Regions from separate parts of the Alteromonas sp. OM2203 genome, predicted to be linked through region 4. Evidence: predicted binding sites of a transcription regulator. Region 4 holds the regulator's gene; each other region holds the start of a gene.

Region 1 (4,504 bases), 380 kb from region 4:
AAACATTGGCAAGTTCTTCAGCCATAATCTTATCTCACTACTCGTCTTGCATTAACCAGCCCTTCACTACTTGGGCTGATAATTCAGGTTCATTAGCCACTAGGGCGCGCACTGCTTTAAGTACATCTTCATCTTTGTGGAGGTCTGGTAACATCAGCGAGCCGTCAGGCGCGAAGCCAACCTGCCCCTCATCGAAGTCTGACGTTAACATGCTAATGGTGTCATCACCTAAATCAAGACCTTCATCAGCATCAAACTCATCGGCCTCGTTAGACTCGTCAGGGTTGATTAGACGACGCAGCATTGGACGAATTACAAAGATGATAAGCACTATTATAACCAAGCCACCAACAACTAGCTTAAGAATTGGCAGAAATCCTGGTTGCTCCCAAAGCGGCACATCCTCAATTTCCCCTGCGTCCATGCGAGTAAACGGAACACTGACGACTTCTAGCGAGTCACCACGTGTGACATCGAAACCGATACCACCTTGTAAAAGTCTGCGAATATTTAAAAGTTCTTCCTGTTTGCGCGGCGTCGGTGTCATAGCGCCGTCTTCACCAGCGACTTGAGTATAGTCGACGGCAACGGACACACTTAGTCTTCTAATAACGCCGGTTTGCTTTTTGGTATGGCTAATTGTGGTATCAAGCTCGTAATTACGTGTTGACTCTTTTGCGGTACGACCTGGCATTGTTTGCTGAGTACCACCGCCTGCGTTCTCGGGAATAGTAGAGTCAAGTGGAGGTTGGTTTGATAGCGCGCCTGGTATGCCACCAACGCCGCCACCCACGCTATTCTCTTCCATTATCATTTCACTTCGAACCGCGGGAAGGTCTGGATTATAACTACGCTGTGTTTGTTCAATGGCGGTAAAGTCCATTGCCACATCGGCTTGAGCGGTATAGTTTCCGATACCAAGAACGGGTATCAAGATGGCGTCAATTTTTTCTAAGTACTCTTGCTCGCGCTGGCGCTCAATTTCATATTCTTTTCTTGCACGAGAACTCAGTGAGTCTTGTGAACCAGAGTTAAGCAAACGGCCGTTGCTGTCGGTGACCGTCACTTTTGAAGGCTCCATGTTTTGCACGGCAGACGCTACGATATCAACAACAGCGTCCACTTCCTCACCAGCAATCACTGCACCGCGCTTCGCCGTTAAAACAACCGTGGCCGACGCTTTCTTTTCTCTGCGCGCAAATACATTTTCTTTTGGCATCGCCAAGAGAACACGTGCTTTTTGAATACTGGCGATATCTTCGATAGTAGCGGCAATTTGTTGTTCTCGTGCGTGCTTCAGACGCTCCATTTCAACCCGCTGACTGACTCCAAATCCCATATCCTGCATGATGATATCGGTACCAGCATCAGATGTTTTTGTTAACCCTTGGCGGGTCATACCCAAACGTATATTTTGAAATTCATCGCTTTTTACGTAAACAATGTTTCCTTCAAGCTTGTATTCGATTTGGTTTGCGTCCATGTAATCCAGAGTTTCGATAAGCTCCTGGGTTTCCATTTTTGCAAGAGGACGATAATCTGGCTCTTGAGACCAAATAAGAATAAAAATAGCAATGGCCACACAGATAACGAGTACAACGACCAATGCCATTTGACGCATCATGTCAGCACTGCCCAACGTATCCATAAATCCAGATTTATTTTCCGGCTCGTTGTCTACCGTTTGATTTTGATCAGGAACCGTTAGGTTTGTACCTGTTGCTTCAGCCATAACCTACTCCACCTATACCGGCATGTTCATTATTGTTTTATAGGCTTCAAGTACTTTATTTCGTACTTGAACGGTCGCTTCAAAGGCAATGCCTGACTTTTCTTTCGTTAGCATTACCTGCGCTAAGCTAAGGCTAGGGTCCCCCATTTCAAAGCGTTGTTGTACGTCTTTGGACTCTAGCTGCATACTGTTCACGCCATCTACCGCATTTTTAAGCATGGTCGAGAAATCACTTGCAGAGCTATTGATCTCATTAAGCGACTGCTGCTGTTGAGGCTCATTAACTTGAAGACGAGTTTGTCCAATCATGTTTTGCATTTCTTGATACAAACTATTGGCTTTAACGTCCATACCTACTCCTAGTGTTTCTTTGATAACCGCCTAATTGATGGCGAAACGCATTATATAGAAGCGATTTTGCAAGGGCCTTGCCAACTTTTAAAACCCATTAAAATCATAAGGATAGAAAGCAAGAAAGGAGAAAAGCCAAATTAATGACGTTGTTTCAAGGAGCGGGAACAAAAAACCGCCGCCTTCTACACAACAGAGGCGACGGAAAGATAGTTAAAAGAACGATGGATGGAGCCGCTAGCCCTTACGCGGGTACTTCAATGCCGTCTTCACGCATTCGAGCAAGCTTATAGCGAAGGGTTCGGGGGCTAATACCTAGCTTTTCAGCCACGTCTTTTCGTTTACCGTTACACGATACAAGTGTATCAAGGATAATTTGATGCTCTTGATAACGAAGCTCAGAGCCTAGTTTGCTGTCTTCAACATGTTCTTGTACCGCCTCTAACGGTGCGGACATATCTTCATCAATCATAAGATCTGTGGCGTCTATTTCCTTATTTTCACACAAGATTAATGCACGCTGTACAACGTTTTCGAGCTCCCGCACGTTACCTGGCCAAGCATATTGAGACAGCTTATTACGCGCAGCAGCGCTCAAGCGTATTGTGCCTAACCCTTGCGAACTGGCGTGACGCTGGACTAAATGCTCAGCAAGAGGAACAATATCGCCTGGACGTTCACACAATGGTCGCCATTCAATCGGAAATACATTCAAGCGGTAGTATAAGTCCTCTCTGAACTCTCCCGCATCCACCGCCTTTCTTAAGTCTCTGTTGCTCGTGGCAATGACACGCACATTGAGTTTTACGGTTTTGCGGCCACCTAGTCGCTCAACTTCACGCTCTTGTAATACACGAAGGAGTTTAGCTTGCAGCGCCAAATCCATTTCGGTGATTTCATCAAGCAACAGCGTACCGTCTTGGGCTTGCTCAAACTTACCAGGGCACGCTTGAATAGCTCCGGTAAACGCGCCTTTTTCATAGCCAAACAGTGTAGCCTCAAGCATGTTTTCAGGAATTGCTGCACAGTTAATGGCAACAAAAGGAGCATCATTTCGCGGCGACTGATCATGAATATAACGAGATAACACTTCTTTACCGGAACCACTAGGCCCCATTACCATCACAGTAGCGTCTGACTTTGCCACCTTACGGGAAAGCTCTAATAGCTTGAGACTTGAAGGGTCAGCTACAATCGGCGTGCGCGATATTATTTTTTGCGCAGGTGCATATCGCCCTACCAAATTAAGAAGAACTTCTGGCGCAAAAGGCTTCGAGAGGTAATCGGTCGCACCATCTCTCATAGCCTGAACAGCATCGTCGATAGTGGCGTATGCAGTCATTAGCAACACAGGCATGTTAGGATATTTCGCTTTGATGTTTTTCAAAAGCGTAAGTCCGCTCATATCGCCCATTTGAATATCGCTCACCACCAAATCGACAGCGTGTGATGACAACATTAAAAGCGCCTGCTCTGCACAGTCAGCCTCTACCACATTATAGTTGCCAAGCAACAGCGTATCCAGGAGTGCCTCGCGTAAACCTGCGTCATCTTCAACAATTAAAATAGTAGTTTTAGACATGATTTTCTCCTATGACTTACGCAACGTGAGTCAACGAATTTGACGATTGGGTATGGACTTTAAAAGGTAAAGAAATACTAAAGCAGGCACCGCCCTGAGGCATGTCTAAAACACTAAGTGTACCGTTATGTGCATTCACCACCGATTTTACGACCGCCAAGCCCAAACCCGTACCGTGTGTTTTGGTTGTAAAAAACGGCTCAAATATTTTGTGTTTTAGCGAGTCAGGGACGCCAGGTCCCTTATCAACAATAGCGATATTTAAGCGTTCATTATTCATCGTTGCATTGACAACGATTCGCTCGCCTTTGCCAGTGACCTGACTGGCATTATGAATAAGATTTAAAACCGCGCCTTGAAGTGCAGTGAGATTTCCCGTTAACGTTGCTTCTTGATCAAATCCAGAAAAGAGGAGGGATTGCTGTGCTTGCGTTATCATTGATTGAGCGCTTCCTTCAACTGACGCTAAAAGGTCGCTCAAACTAATATTAGTGACCACCTGCTCTTCCCCCGATTTTGCGAAAAGCAGCATGTCGTTAACCTGACTCTCTAACTCTTTAAGTCGATCGCTCAGTTTATTTGCAAATTGTGTTTGCGCCTCTTCCCCTAAGCCTTTACGAGTTAGATTTGAAGCGTAAAGCATGGCAGCAGAAAGTGGAGTGCGTATTTGATGCGCAAGCGACGCAACCATTTTTCCAAGAGAAGATAAGCGCTGCATATGACTGACTCTCGCTTGTAGCTGTCGCGTTTCCGTCAAATCAGTAATTACGATAAGCTGCCCTGGTTCATTTTCAAGCGGCGTGATGGATAGCTTTACACGACGTCCATCGACCAATGAA
Region 2 (4,504 bases), 150 kb from region 4:
TTATAACGATTCTCTAAGTCAATGGCAGTGCCAACAGAATCCTGTACACCGTAGCGGCACCATGTGCTGCCCACACACGATTTCACTGTACGCAGTGCCTTCGCGTAAGCATGGCCGGTTTCAAAACCACCAGCGACCAGTTTTTCCCAGATATCCGGTAAGTGCTCTACGCGCGCACCAAATAAATCAATGCGCTGACCACCCGTGATCTTGGTGTACAGGTTGTATTCTTTTGCCACTTCGCCGAGCAGAATCAACTTCTCAGGCGTTATTTCGCCACCAGGTACACGCGGTACAACCGAGTAAGTTCCATCTTTTTGCATGTTGCCAAGGTAGATATCGTTGGTGTCTTGCAGAGGAAGATGTGAAGCCTTAAGAATGTAGTCGTTATACACCGAGGCTAAAATTGAGCCGACAGCAGGTTTACAAATTTCACAACCTAAACCTTCACCATGCTGTTCAAGTAGTTCGTCGAAGGTGCGAATGCCGTTAACTTTAACAATGTGAAACAGCTCTTGTCGGGTGTGGTTGAAGTGCTCACAAATGGCTTTTGATACTTCCACACCGCGCTTTTCAAGCTCGCAATCCACTACATTTTTAAGCAGGGCGGCACAACCACCACACCCTGTGCTGGCTTTGGTTTCGCCTTTTACATCGCCAACGCTGCAGCAGCCACCTTCTATAGCTGAGACAATGTCGCCCTTTGTCACGTTTAGACACGAACAAATAGAGGCGGTGTCCGGCAGTGCATCGGCACCTAATGCTGGTGCGGCATCGGATGATGGAAGAATGAGGCTCTCTGGATGTTCAGGCAGTTCGATGCCGTTAAGCGCATATTGTAATAGCGTATCGTAGTCGCTGGTATCACCAACGAGTACAGCACCAAGCACGAGCTTTTGTTCGCTATCTATTACCAGCTTTTTATACACGCCATCAGGCTGATTCAAATAGGTGTAGCTTAGAGCACCTTCTGTACGTTCGTGTGCATCGCCAATGGAGCCCACTTCCACACCCATTAGTTTGAGTTTGGTACTCATGTCTGCGCCAGCGAACTCGGCATCGCCGCCGGTGATATGACTTACTGCGGTTCGCGCCATGGTGTAGCCAGGTGCAACCAGGCCAAAAATTTTGTTATCCCACAGTGCACATTCGCCCACCGCGTAAATATTAGGGTCAGACGTCAAGCAGTGGCTATCAATGACAATACCGCCGCGCTCACCCAGTGTTAGCGCTGACTTTCTGCCGAGCTGATCAGAAGGTCGAATACCGGCAGAGAATAAAATCATATCAGTTTCTAGTGCAGTGCCGTCTGCAAACACCATTTTATAGCGGCAAGTATCACCGGCCTCGATAGTTTGGGTTGCTTTTTGGGTATGAACGGTTACGCCTAAATCTTCAATTTTGTCTTTAAGCACGGTCCCACCGGCTTGGTCTAGCTGCACTGCCATAAGCTGTGGCGCAAATTCGACCACGTGAGTATCTAGCCCAGCTTGCTTTAAGGCATTCGCTGCCTCTAAACCTAGAAGACCGCCACCTACGACAACACCTACTTTGCTCACCGCTGCTGACGCTTCAATAGCGAGCAGGTCGTCTATGGTGCGATAGACCAAGCAATGCTCTTGGTCGTTCCCGGGAATGGGAGGCACGAAAGGATAAGAACCGGTGGCAAGAACCAGCTTGTCGTAGTTGAACACCTGCCCTTCTGAAGTCGTAACTTTATTATGGTCACGGTCAATATCGGTCACTAAGGCATTGGTGACTACGTTTACGCCCCATTCGGCGTACTGAGCGGGTGTAGTAAGCGCTAAGTCATCAGCACTCGCGCCGCTAAAAAAAGATGACAGATAAACGCGGTCGTACGCGAGGCGTGACTCGCCGCATAAAACGGTTATTTCTACATTGGCATCGCTTTGGTGAAGCTGCTCAACAAAATGATGCCCCACCATGCCGTTGCCTACGACGACAATTTGCGTTTTTGAGTCCAATGAAGTCATGGTATTCCCCTTTTTTCGGGACAAAAAAAAGCCCGCTTCAACTTTCGTTGATGCGGGCTTCGTTGCCTATTTTGCTAATACTGACACTTAAGATCAGCATACTCTAGCTAACACATTTTACGGAGTGTTATAAATCACACAATTTTCAGCGATTGACACAAATCACCAAAACACACTTTACGTTTATAGCTATCCAAGTTCAGTGCCAAAAACGTAATTCATTGGTTTTATTAAATTTACCGTAAAACAAGCATTATACAGACTTCACAACTGCACCAAACAAACGCAAAACTGTGTTTACTTGGTGCATTAAGCGCTATCAAATAACTTAGGCGAGTTTATCCGTCGCTACGCGGTAGCGAGGGTCTTCAACTACGTTAATTTCAACAAATTTGTCGGCCTTGCGAAGCAGTGAACGACACTCATCGCTGATGTGACGAATGTGAAGCTTTTTACCCTGCTCTTCGTATTTATCTGCAAGGGTATCTAGTGCATCGATACCTGATGAATCCCAAATACGTGAGTCTTTAAAGTCAATAACTACATCGTTAGGGTCGTTAGCGATATCAAACAAGTCTTTGAAATGCGATACCGAGCCAAAGAAAAGTGGGCCATCTAGTTCATAGACTTTCCAGCCGTCGTTATCAATGTGCGACTTCGCTTCGATATGGCGAGCGTGTTTCCATGCAAATACTAGGGCTGAAACGATAACACCCACAACCACCGCAATGGCAAGGTCGGCAATAACCGTAACGCCTGTCACTAGAAATAGCACAAAGGCATCTTCTTTGTTTACGCCGCGAATAATTCTGAATGACGCCCATTCGAAGGTAGCGATAACTACGACGAACATCACGCCAACAAGAGCAGCAAGCGGGATCATTTCAATAAGCGGTGCAGCAAATAGAATGAAGCCCAATAGTACAAGTGCAGCAGTAATACCGGATAAGCGACCACGGCCGCCAGAGTTTATATTGATCATGCTTTGACCAATCATGGCACAACCGCCCATACCGCCAAAGAAACCGTTAACGGTATTTGCAACACCTTGGCCAACACACTCTTTATTGCCTCGACCGCGGGTGTCCGTCATTTCATCAATTAATGAAAGGGTAAGAAGCGATTCAATAAGACCGACCAAGCAAAGAATCACTGAGGTTGGTAGTACTATCATAAAAGTTTCCCAGGTGAACGGAACCATAGGAATAGCAAAGCTAGGCAGTTCACCGGCTAGCGTTGCACTATCGCGCTGATCAGCAGGTAACAAGTCACGAACAAAGTCGATTACCGTGCGTGCTTCTAAGTCGAGACCGTGTACTAACAACGTCACCGTAACAATCGCTACAAGCGACGCAGGTACGGCTTTAGTTAGCTTAGGCAACAAATAGATTATGGCCATGGTTAACGCCACAAGACCTAGCATCCAATAAAGTAATGTACCTTCCATCCACTGTAACTCACCAGTAGCGTTAGTGACTTTGAACTGGCCTAATTGCGCCAAGAAAATTACGATCGCCAAACCATTTACGAAGCCTAGCATTACCGGATATGGCACCAGGCGGATGAACTTTCCGAGCTTGAATATACCGCACATAATTTGCAGTAAGCCGGCTAAAATAACCGCGGCGAATAGATATTGCACGCCGTGTTGGGCAACCAGTGCCACCATTACAACGGCCATGGCGCCGGTAGCACCAGAAATCATTCCTGGTCGCCCACCAATAGCGGAAGTGATTAAGCCCATCATGAAAGCCGCATAAAGACCAATCATTGGTTCTACGCCTGCTACAAATGCAAATGCTACGGCTTCAGGGACCAAGGCAAGCGCCACGGTAATACCTGATAGCACGTCGTTTTTAACGTTGCTGTCTTTACTGGTAATTAAATCGAACATGTTCTCTCAGAAGCTAAGATGTTAAACACAACAACCCACCATGGCGTACACCGCGCTATAGCAGAACACCAAGTAGGTAGGAGATTTTTTCGGCGATTCTATCATCATTGTCGCTTAAAATCTTTTAATAGATTGTTACTAGGGCCTGTTGAACGTTGATGTACAGCAAAGATCAACAGGCCCCAGCCCGAACTACTCGGCATTTACGTGATAAGCGCAGGGCTCTTTGCCCCCTTCCTTATGCTGTGAGCTTGTCAATATTTCATGTACGGTTTCAGGGCTTAATTTAATAGCGAATGCTGACAAATTGCATCGTACATGGCATCGTATAATGGTTTTTATCAACCGCGTCGTTCAATACGCTTCGATTTCTAATACGGGGCTACGATAAGACGTCGCAATAAGGCACATGTCTTATTCAACGAGGAGTTAAAGTGGTACCTTATATTCTGACTATTTTGTGCGTGCTAGTGGCAGGCGCTATTCATTGGATGTCGCCGAAGGCTTATTGGAAAGCCACTATCATGTCGACCGCCGTAATTTTACTATTTTCTGTAGCGGCATTGTTTATTTTTAAAGCATCAGGAATGCTGGTTAGCGAGCACACTGGCGAGAA
Region 3 (4,504 bases), 900 kb from region 4:
TTGGTTTTCCGAAAGCGTATCGGCCTCATTGATTTTCATAAGAATGGTAGGTAGCGAAACAAACTCATAAACCCCGTCGCTACTTATCGAAAACGTGCTCGATGAGTTGAGGGTGAGTGTTGTGTGGTCGATGTCTATATTCGCTTTAACGCCTAATGCTCTAGTAAGATAACTCTGCGAAGGCTCACTTTCCGATACTTGACGATGAGGTTTTGTGAGTAAGACAGGCGACTGTGCCTTCTTAGAAATAACCTGAATTTGACAATCCCCTACATGAAATACATCCATGTGATTGCCTGTTACCACCGCCACTGTTAACGTGCAAACATAACCTTTTTCTGGTGTATAGCAAAAAGGGCTTCTCTGCGTACGAGTATAAAGTAGCGCGTTTATCTCTTTAATAATGGTTTCCGCGCGCGTCTTAACCGACCATTGTTCCGGCGCCATATTAAACAGTTTAATAAACTGACTGGTAGCAAAGTCGCTAGCAACTTGGCTAACCGTACTGCTACTTACACCGTCGGCGATAACAAAAACGCTGCTTTGATTTGGGTTATCAGAAACATGAAAAGCGTATGCATCTTGGTTTATCGCTTTAACGCCGGCTGTAGAAAATGCACTTACACTGAGCATGTTAGCTGGTGGGTTAATTGGGGCGTTTAACGCGGCTCGCTCATTCATGTTTAATTGCTTCTTACCTGCATATTTAATTATGAGCCCAATTAGTTATTTCCAAGGAAACGGATAACGCCATCATGACGTGTCTTGTAGGGACAAGACATGATGGCTTTAAGATAAGCGCCTTAATTAAATAGGCAGTGTTTGCGATGCAGCGGCTTTATCAACAGGGATAGTACGTTTTGGTAGCGTCTTAACGTGGGTGGTGTATAGGGTTAGTCCAGTAAAGGCGAGGCCACCAACAAGATTTCCAAGTGCAGTTGGGATCTCGTTCCAAATGAAGTAGTCCATAACTGAGAAATCGCCGCCCATAATAAGGCCAAATGGGAAAAGGAACATGTTTACTACTGAGTGCTCAAAACCCATAAAGAAGAACAGCATGATTGGCATCCACATGGCTAGTACTTTTCCGCTAACGTGGGTTGAAATCATTGCACCCACTACGCCTAGCGACACCATCCAGTTACACAACATGCCGCGAATAAAAATGGTGAACCAGCCTGCAACGCCGTGCTCTGCGTAGCCCAATGTACGAGCTTCCCCAATGCTGGCTACCTTAGTCGCGATGGCACCGCCATCCACGTTATACCCCATGGTAAAAATAAACGACATCATAAAGGCCACGGTTAATGCGCCGCCAAAGTTACCTAAAAATACTAATCCCCAATTTCGTAGAATTTGTTTTGGCGTGACGCCAGGTCGCTGTGCAAGCCAAGCGAGTGGGGTAAGTACAAACACGCCGGTTAATAGGTCAAATCCCATAAGGTAGAGCATACAAAAGCCCACTGGGAACAACACTGCGCCAAGAAGAAACACGCCGGTTTGAACGGCAATGGTAACGGCAAAAACAGCGGCAAGGGCCAATATTGCACCTGCCATATAAGCGCGGATTAGAGTATCTCGTGTAGACATATAAATTTTAGCTTCGCCTGCATCTACCATCTTGGTTGCAAACTCAGCGGGGAGAAGATAAGCCATGGTTTCACCTCACGTTGTCGTTATTAATAAGTTGTCATCTGTGTGTTGGCGTTTGCTGTTTCAATGCGTTCCAGAAGATCAAAAAAAGGCGTCCGCAGCGCTCTCGTAAGAAAGAACTGGGGACGCCTTTGTCCGAAACTCATGCATTGTGGTAGCTAACAAATAAACCGTCGGTTATGTGTACGCCTTTGTACTCTAAAGCCCGTTGGCAACTAATACTTGTATAAGCGCCTTCGTACTTTTGTTATCCACTTGTACAAAGCTAAAAAAGTGCCAATAACCAAAATACGCTTAAATTCGTTGCTTATTGCTATTAAAAACAATGGCTTGTACAAATTTGTGGTTGTGTTGATAGGCGCTCGCGCCAAGGCACTATTAATTAGTCTGCACTAAAAAGGGGGAAGTGTGAGTGTTAAAGGTGCAACCGGTTTAGCTATTTCCTACTTTAATGCCTGTTTTAACATTTTTAGCTGACGCTTCATGGTTGGATAAACATTTGCCTCTTGTGTTCGGTGTGCGTATTTTTCGTGCTCAAATAGTTCACACAGTAGTCTTAGTGCCTTGGCAGCATCTTCGTTTATCAAAGGGTTAACTTCAGTCATAAAGGCGGACAAGGTTTTATTCCCTCTTTCTTTTCCTGTTTTAGCTTCAACCCATTTTATTGCGTTTAGTAAAACTCTGTGTGAGGGCGACAGTGTGTTGCGATGCGTTTTGGGTAAAAAATAAAGCGCTAAAATAAGCCCAATTAGGCCAATGGCGGAAAGAAATACAACTCGCATTTTTTGCGGCGTTAGCGAGCCTAGTAATTCTTCAAGCATGTTGGTTTGCGCAGTATTGTCAAAGCCCAGTACCCATTTACTCCATGAGTAATCGAGCTGTTGAAACCAGCTTTGTAACGTTGCAAAAATAGCAGCGTTGCTAAGGTCGCCCAAAATACTGGCTTCACGAGACTCCCCAAGCTCTTCCAGCGCACGTTCAAGCCCGAAGGTTAAGCGTGACGGTGCCACCATACTCGTTGGGTCGTGTCGAATCCACACACCATCAATAAATGCTTCCACCCACGCATGTGCATCGTACTGCCTTATTTGAAGCACATTGTCATTAAGTGCGTTTCCGCCCTGGTAGCCTGTCACCATTCTTGCCGGTACTCCTGCGGCGCGAAGCACATACACCATGGCGCCTGCGTAATGGGCACAAAAACCTGAGCGTTCTTCAAATAAAAAACGGTCGATGGGGTCGGTAGGCATGGCGTTCGGCGATAGGGTGTAGCGGAAGCCCCCTTGATTAAATTCACGCATTATTGCGCTAACTATTTGTTGTGCGCTCGAGTATTGTTTGGCAAGTGTCTGTCCCCATGCTCTGGCTTGAGGGTTGCCATTCATGGAAACCTGAAGGTTTAGTTGCGATTCAAAATTTCCTATTCCGCTAGTGATTTGAGCAGTTGGATAGTAGCGCAGATAAAACGCCTTCTTACTGGATATTGGGCTATTCGCCCTTAACGTAAAATCAAAAAGACTTCTTACGAAAATACTGTTCTCGCGGTTGTTGGGGGTCGAAGGCGCTAGCGCAAACAGCCACGTTTGCTGTGTGGGTTCCACGATCAATTCATAACTTATCACTTGAGGCGTATTTTCCTCGGCCAGAGCTGACAAGGGTGTTGGCTTGCCCATGTAAGCTAACTGCTGCTCTGCCTGTTTGCGTTTGTTGCTAATAGACCAGGTTTTCCCGTCAAAATATTCTAAGGTCATAGCGCGCCAATACCTGGACGGTGCAACAGGGACTGCTTCTGCGTTTTCAAATGTGGCGCTGAAAGCCAATTCAGACGAACTTGCAAGTGACGCAATATCACCTGGCGTCACCGTGTCAGAAAGCCCGGTTTCAGTCGACTTTGACGTGGGCATCTGCCAAAGCGGAGGGAGTTGGGGAAGCAGTAAGAACAGTAGCAGCGCGATAGGGAAAGCTTGGACAATAAGCACGGTCACGAATTTAATGCTTTTTGATTTAGGTATTCCTGCACCGTGATAAATGGCAGTCGCAAATAGCAGCAGGGCCAGTATTCCTGTATAGCCAATCCACGCAAATACGCTTAGAGACGAAATAAATCCGCAGCCGATTAAGAACAAACAGGTACATACAATTAAGTGAAAATCTCGTTTTTTCTCAACCAGCATGATTTTGAGCGCGCAAGCGACGGTCAATAGGTTGATCATGCTATCAAGCAATCCTACTGAAAAGCCGAACCACGATAATGCGAACACTGCCAAGATCGCCAGCAAGTTAACCGTGCGTGATGTTGGCAAACTATTCAACGCACTAAGGCCTGCGGCTCTCACTGTCACAGCACATCCACCTAGCATAATTACCCATGTCATAAGCGGCGCGGTGAGAGTAAAAAGAATAAGAGAGAAAGCTATGCAGAGCATAAGCACAGCCACGGACGTTGGTTGGCTAAACACGCTTTTAACAACAGTTAATTGTGATAAACGGCTTAAGATAGCGGAGCTCATTTCGTTGACCTCGCTTTTTCAGTCTTTATGGAAGATATTGAGACCGTTTTATTTGAGGTTGAAGAAGCTTGTGATGAATGCGAATTCAAACAAGCAAGTGCACTAAGACATTCGTGCATTTGTTTTACCCCGTGAGCAGGGGCAATGTTAAGCCCTTTGTACTGTATCCCAAATACCCGGTCTGCGCCTGTCCAAGACAATGTTGCATAGGTAAGTGCCGATACGGCAGTTTCCACATCTATGTTTGAGGGAACTGAAAGTACAAAACTGTCGCTTTGCAAGGAGGTAAAGGATTTCGAAACCCAATTTCCGTTTTTCGCCACATGCTTCCATGATACGCG
Region 4 (4,504 bases):
GCCTCAAAAAGTGATTTGTTAAGTTTGGCGAGAGGATGAAGACGACGGGTTTCGCTAAAGCGTTTGACGAGTACATCGTCGCTTGCGTCGATATAAACAATCGTCATCGACCAAGATGAGGGTAGATAATCAAGTATCTCGACTAGGTCATCAGGGTTCTTAGGTAAATTTCTGACATCAATACTCACCGCGACTTGATCGTATTCATCAACAACCGTGTGAGTGAGGGTAGGGAGTAGATTTACCGGAATGTTGTCAACACAGTAATAGCCTAAATCTTCTAGTGCTCGTAGCGCCACAGATTTACCAGAACCCGAACGACCACTGATTATAATCAGCTTCACCTCATTTCTCCCTAATAGACTGGTTTTATCTTGTTTGCGTTATCGATTGAAACGGCTCAATTGCCCAAATACAAACGGGCATTAGAAATTAACATAATGCAGAGAGGATCTCATCGCTCTTTGTAGCGCGGCGTATTGCCTTAATCGTCTCTTTGTCGCTCAGTTTACCGGCAACTGTTGCCAAGGTTTGTAAATGCCCTTCGGTTTGCTCTTCAGGAACCAGTAAAGCAAAAAATATATCTACCGGCTTTTCATCTAAGGCGTCAAAATCTATAGCCGGTGTACAGGTTACGACAATTGCAATTACTTTATCGAGACCCGCTAAACGTCCGTGAGGCAAGGCAATACCGTTACCGATACCCGTGCTTCCCATACGCTCTCGAGACATTAGACTGTTGAGTACCGTCGCCGAGTCGATGTTCTCATTATTTTTGGCGGCAATATCTGCGATTATCTCAAGAATTCGTTTTTTACTATTACACTGAACCGCACATTCAGTGCGGTCCAGACTTACGATGGCTTGTATGTCCATGCTTAATTAACTACTAATGTTTTTTCAGTTTTTCCTTATGCTTGATTACTTGCCGGTCGAGTTTATCAACCATGCTGTCAATCGCCGCATACATGTCGGTGTTTTCTGAGGATGCGAATACTTCTGCGCCACTTAAATGAACAGTCGCTTCGGCTTTTTGATTTAATTTTTCAACGTTCAGGATGACATGCACATTAGAAATGTGATCAAAGTGACGTTCAAGTTTGCTGAACTTCGTATCGACATAATTACGCAAAGAGTCGGTGATTTCGACATGATGACCAGTAAGGTTGATTTGCATATTTCGTCTTCCTTATATTATAGAGCCCGTTTAAATAAGGCTTTTGCGTTGGTTCGACGGCGGGATCGATAACGATTCCCGGTATTTTGCTATTGTCCGCCGAGCGACTTTTATGCCTTGCTCGGCCAACAATGAAGCAATCTTGCTATCACTTAGCGGCTTGCTAACATTTTCAGCGGCCACCAGCTTCTTGATCAATGCTCGAATAGCGGTGGATGAACACTCACCACCAGACTCTGTCGCAACGTGACTTGAAAAGAAGTACTTCAGTTCAAAAATACCACGTGGTGTGTGCATGTATTTTTGCGTCGTCACACGAGAAATAGTCGATTCGTGCATATCTACCATTTCTGCGACATCATTTAACACCATTGGTTTCATCATTTCCGGGCCGTGCTCGAAAAAACCCATCTGCTGCTGCACAATGCAATTCGCAACCTTCATCAGGGTTTCATTGCGTGACTCTAGGCTCTTTATGAACCACTTGGCTTCTTGCATGTGTGAGCGGATGAATTGAGAGTCGCTACTGTTCTTTGCACGACGACTCATCGCAGCGTACTGTTGATTCACGCTTAATTTAGGCAGGCTGTCGGGGTTTAATTCTACCACCCAACGACCATTCTTTTTGGCGACTGAAACATCAGGAATAACATATTCAGGCTCTTTAGTAACTAAAGCACTACCTGGGCGAGGATTCAAGGTTTGTAACAAACGCATAGCCTCACGCAGCTGATCTTCCTTCAGGCGACTCTTACGCATTAACGTGCGATAGTCTTTGCTACTAAGAAGGTCAGAGTACTCTTCGATTAACTGCTTCGCTTCAGCGAGCCACGGCGTATCGTCTGAAAATTGGCGAAGCTGAACCATTAAACACTCTTGAGGTGTCCGTGAACCAGAACCAATGGGGTCGAACATTTGAATACGCTTTAATACGCACTCTACTTCGTCCATCTCTATAGGCTCTTCTAAGTCATCATCGTTTACCGCATCAAGAATTTCTTCAAGAGAGACGGTTAGATAGCCAGATTCATCAATCGAGTCAATAATCGCCGTTGCAATTGCCCGGTCAGTTTCCGAGAAATGGGTCAGGCGCATCTGCCAAGAAAGGTGTTCTTGAATATCGTCAGTAGTTTCGCCTTGGAAAATCTGTTCATCATCACTTGATGGACCTGGCGCTGGCGCTGAAGATGCGGAATAATACTCATCCCACGTACTGTCGATAGGCAACTCGTCAGGGAGATCGTTTTTTTCTAACGCATCTCCGGCTTCCAGGGTGTCGCTTGATGCAGTAGCAGACGCTTCTGATGCTCCATCATCATTATCGAGATTGTTCTTTTCTGATTGAGGCTCGTCATTACCTTCCTCAACTTCTAACAGTGGGTTAGAGTCAAGCGCCTCTTGAATCTCCTGTTGAAGATCAAGAGTAGACAGCTGCAGCAATTTAATAGCCTGCTGAAGCTGAGGTGTCATGGTAAGTTGTTGGCTAAATTTTAGCTGTAAAGATGGTTTCATCTACGTCTTATTTAAATGCTCTAAATTGAATATACCAGAGCGAAATTGAAAAATGACAATTCGGTTACATTAACTATAGCCTGAATTGTTCGCCTAGGTATACATCCCTTACTTTTTGATTACTTAAAACCTGTTCCGCTGTTCCTTGCGCAATAAGCTCGCCATGACTCACAATGTACGCTTTTTCGCAAACATCCAATGTTTCTCGTACGTTATGGTCAGTGATAAGGATACCAATTCCTCTATCACGAAGATGTTGTATTATCTTCTTTATATCATTAACTGATATTGGATCAACACCAGCGAATGGTTCGTCTAATAAAATAAATTGTGGATTTGCCGCTAACGCTCGTGCTATCTCCACCCGGCGTCGCTCACCACCCGACAAACTCATACCCGCACTATTACGTATATGGTTGATATTAAATTCATCAAGTAGTGCGTCAGCTTCTTCTTCTTGCTGGTGTGAATTTAAATCTTTACGAGTTTGCAAAATTGCCATGATATTTTCGTGAACGGTCAACTTTCTAAATATTGATGCCTCTTGTGGAAGGTAGCCAATTCCGCGGCGTGCGCGCTCATGCATGGGTTGATGAGTGAGCTCGTTTTCGTCAATTTCAATCTTGCCTTTGTCCAGGGGTACCAGACCTACAATCATATAAAACGTGGTGGTCTTACCAGCGCCGTTTGGACCAAGAAGACCAACAATTTGCCCTGTAGAAACAGAAAGGCTAACGTCTCTCACCACTTGACGAGATTTATAAGCCTTAGCAAGGTTAGTTGCGCTAAGAGTGGCCATGGCTATTTGTTGTCCTCACTATCTTTGTCTTGCTTTTTCGATGTTTTACGAATGGTGTCAGGCGTAAATACCGTCGTAACGCGACCTTCACCATCTTCTCCGCTGCCGCCAGTAGCAAGCAATTGCTCGGTAATCATATCAAATGTAATGTTGTCACCTTGCACTTTACTCGTGTCTTGCTGAAGTTCGGCATTGCCAGCGAGAGAAATGGTGCGGTTAATAACCTCGTAACGAATTTCATTGGCTTTTGCCGAAACAGGCGTGCCGTCTTCTAAAGTTTGAGAGTAGCTCGCCGGTTTGCCTCTAGCGATGAAAATTTCACGACCGCTACCTTCACTGGCGATAACTTCAACTTCGTCCGCTTCAATCAGTAGTGAACCCTGTGTGATGAGAACGTCTTCTTTATAAAGTGCAGTCTTGTTTTTCCCATCAATAAACTGGGTGTTTGAACCTATTTTTATGGGCTGCGAAAAGTCGTCTTCGCTCGCGATCACCGCACCGCTAGCGATGGCAAGAAAAAGGCTAGTTGCTAGGGGAATAAGTGGTTTGTACATGATCTAATAGCTCGTATTCTTGTGTGCGTAAATTCGCGTTAAACCCATTGCTCAAAATAACGTACTGAGTACCTTGTATTTCAACGGGCTGGTCAGAAGTCATTTGTTTGGTGTCCAAATTTATTTGAATATATTCGGTTGATAAGCTTTGGACAAAATCATCGCTCGTTTGGTTCTCAATAACAACGCGATTTTCCAGCTGAATAAGCTCGTTGTTGTAGAGTGTGCCTTCTTTAGCCGTAACAACCCAAGGAGACGTTGCATTTTCGGTATAAAGGGTATATCTAGGTTGTTGAAACAAGACAAAACCTAGTTGGTCGTAATGCTCCATTGATTCAGCAAAAACCTTATGGTTCAGCTCCCCCTCTTGATTGTAGAGGGTCGTGGTTAAATTTTTCGCTTTATAAGTGGGCTTTAATGCGTCATTTTCACCACTGCTCTGCGCTTCTGGCTCCTCTTCCA

What was found. The regulator sigma-54, encoded in region 4, starts transcription at its own class of promoters, with help from an activator protein. The targets are predictions, from matches to a motif close to GTTGGCACGNNNNTNGNNT.
Region 1: fliE (flagellar hook-basal body complex protein FliE) is a predicted target of sigma-54. The motif match lies at 2,150-2,168, and genes of this name have one in related genera.
Region 2: nirB (nitrite reductase large subunit NirB) is a predicted target of sigma-54. The motif match lies at 2,186-2,204, and genes of this name have one in related genera.
Region 3: ACM0P2_RS07705 (formate/nitrite transporter family protein) is a predicted target of sigma-54. The motif match lies at 1,916-1,934, and genes of this name have one in related genera.

What each region holds. Positions count from the first base shown of each region.
Region 1 covers NZ_CP183209.1:1,182,984-1,187,487, reverse strand. Annotated here, with positions in the region: gene fliG (flagellar motor switch protein FliG) at 1-25, opposite strand, end outside; gene fliF (flagellar basal-body MS-ring/collar protein FliF) at 38-1,732, opposite strand; gene fliE (flagellar hook-basal body complex protein FliE) at 1,745-2,083, opposite strand; gene ACM0P2_RS05260 (sigma-54-dependent transcriptional regulator) at 2,328-3,665, opposite strand; gene ACM0P2_RS05255 (sensor histidine kinase) at 3,682-4,504, opposite strand, start outside.
Region 2 covers NZ_CP183209.1:655,131-659,634, reverse strand. Annotated here, with positions in the region: gene nirB (nitrite reductase large subunit NirB) at 1-1,994, opposite strand, end outside; gene ACM0P2_RS02955 (SulP family inorganic anion transporter) at 2,323-3,888, opposite strand; gene ACM0P2_RS02950 (hypothetical protein) at 4,323-4,504, shown strand, end outside.
Region 3 covers NZ_CP183209.1:1,703,559-1,708,062, forward strand. Annotated here, with positions in the region: gene ACM0P2_RS07700 (protein kinase domain-containing protein) at 1-681, opposite strand, end outside; gene ACM0P2_RS07705 (formate/nitrite transporter family protein) at 808-1,656, opposite strand; gene ACM0P2_RS07710 (transglutaminaseTgpA domain-containing protein) at 2,097-4,163, opposite strand; gene ACM0P2_RS07715 (DUF58 domain-containing protein) at 4,160-4,504, opposite strand, start outside.
Region 4 covers NZ_CP183209.1:805,057-809,560, forward strand. Annotated here, with positions in the region: gene rapZ (RNase adapter RapZ) at 1-344, opposite strand, end outside; gene ptsN (PTS IIA-like nitrogen regulatory protein PtsN) at 433-876, opposite strand; gene hpf (ribosome hibernation promoting factor) at 890-1,177, opposite strand; gene ACM0P2_RS03585 (RNA polymerase factor sigma-54) at 1,208-2,689, opposite strand; gene lptB (LPS export ABC transporter ATP-binding protein) at 2,763-3,488, opposite strand; gene lptA (lipopolysaccharide transport periplasmic protein LptA) at 3,491-4,042, opposite strand; gene lptC (LPS export ABC transporter periplasmic protein LptC) at 4,011-4,504, opposite strand, start outside.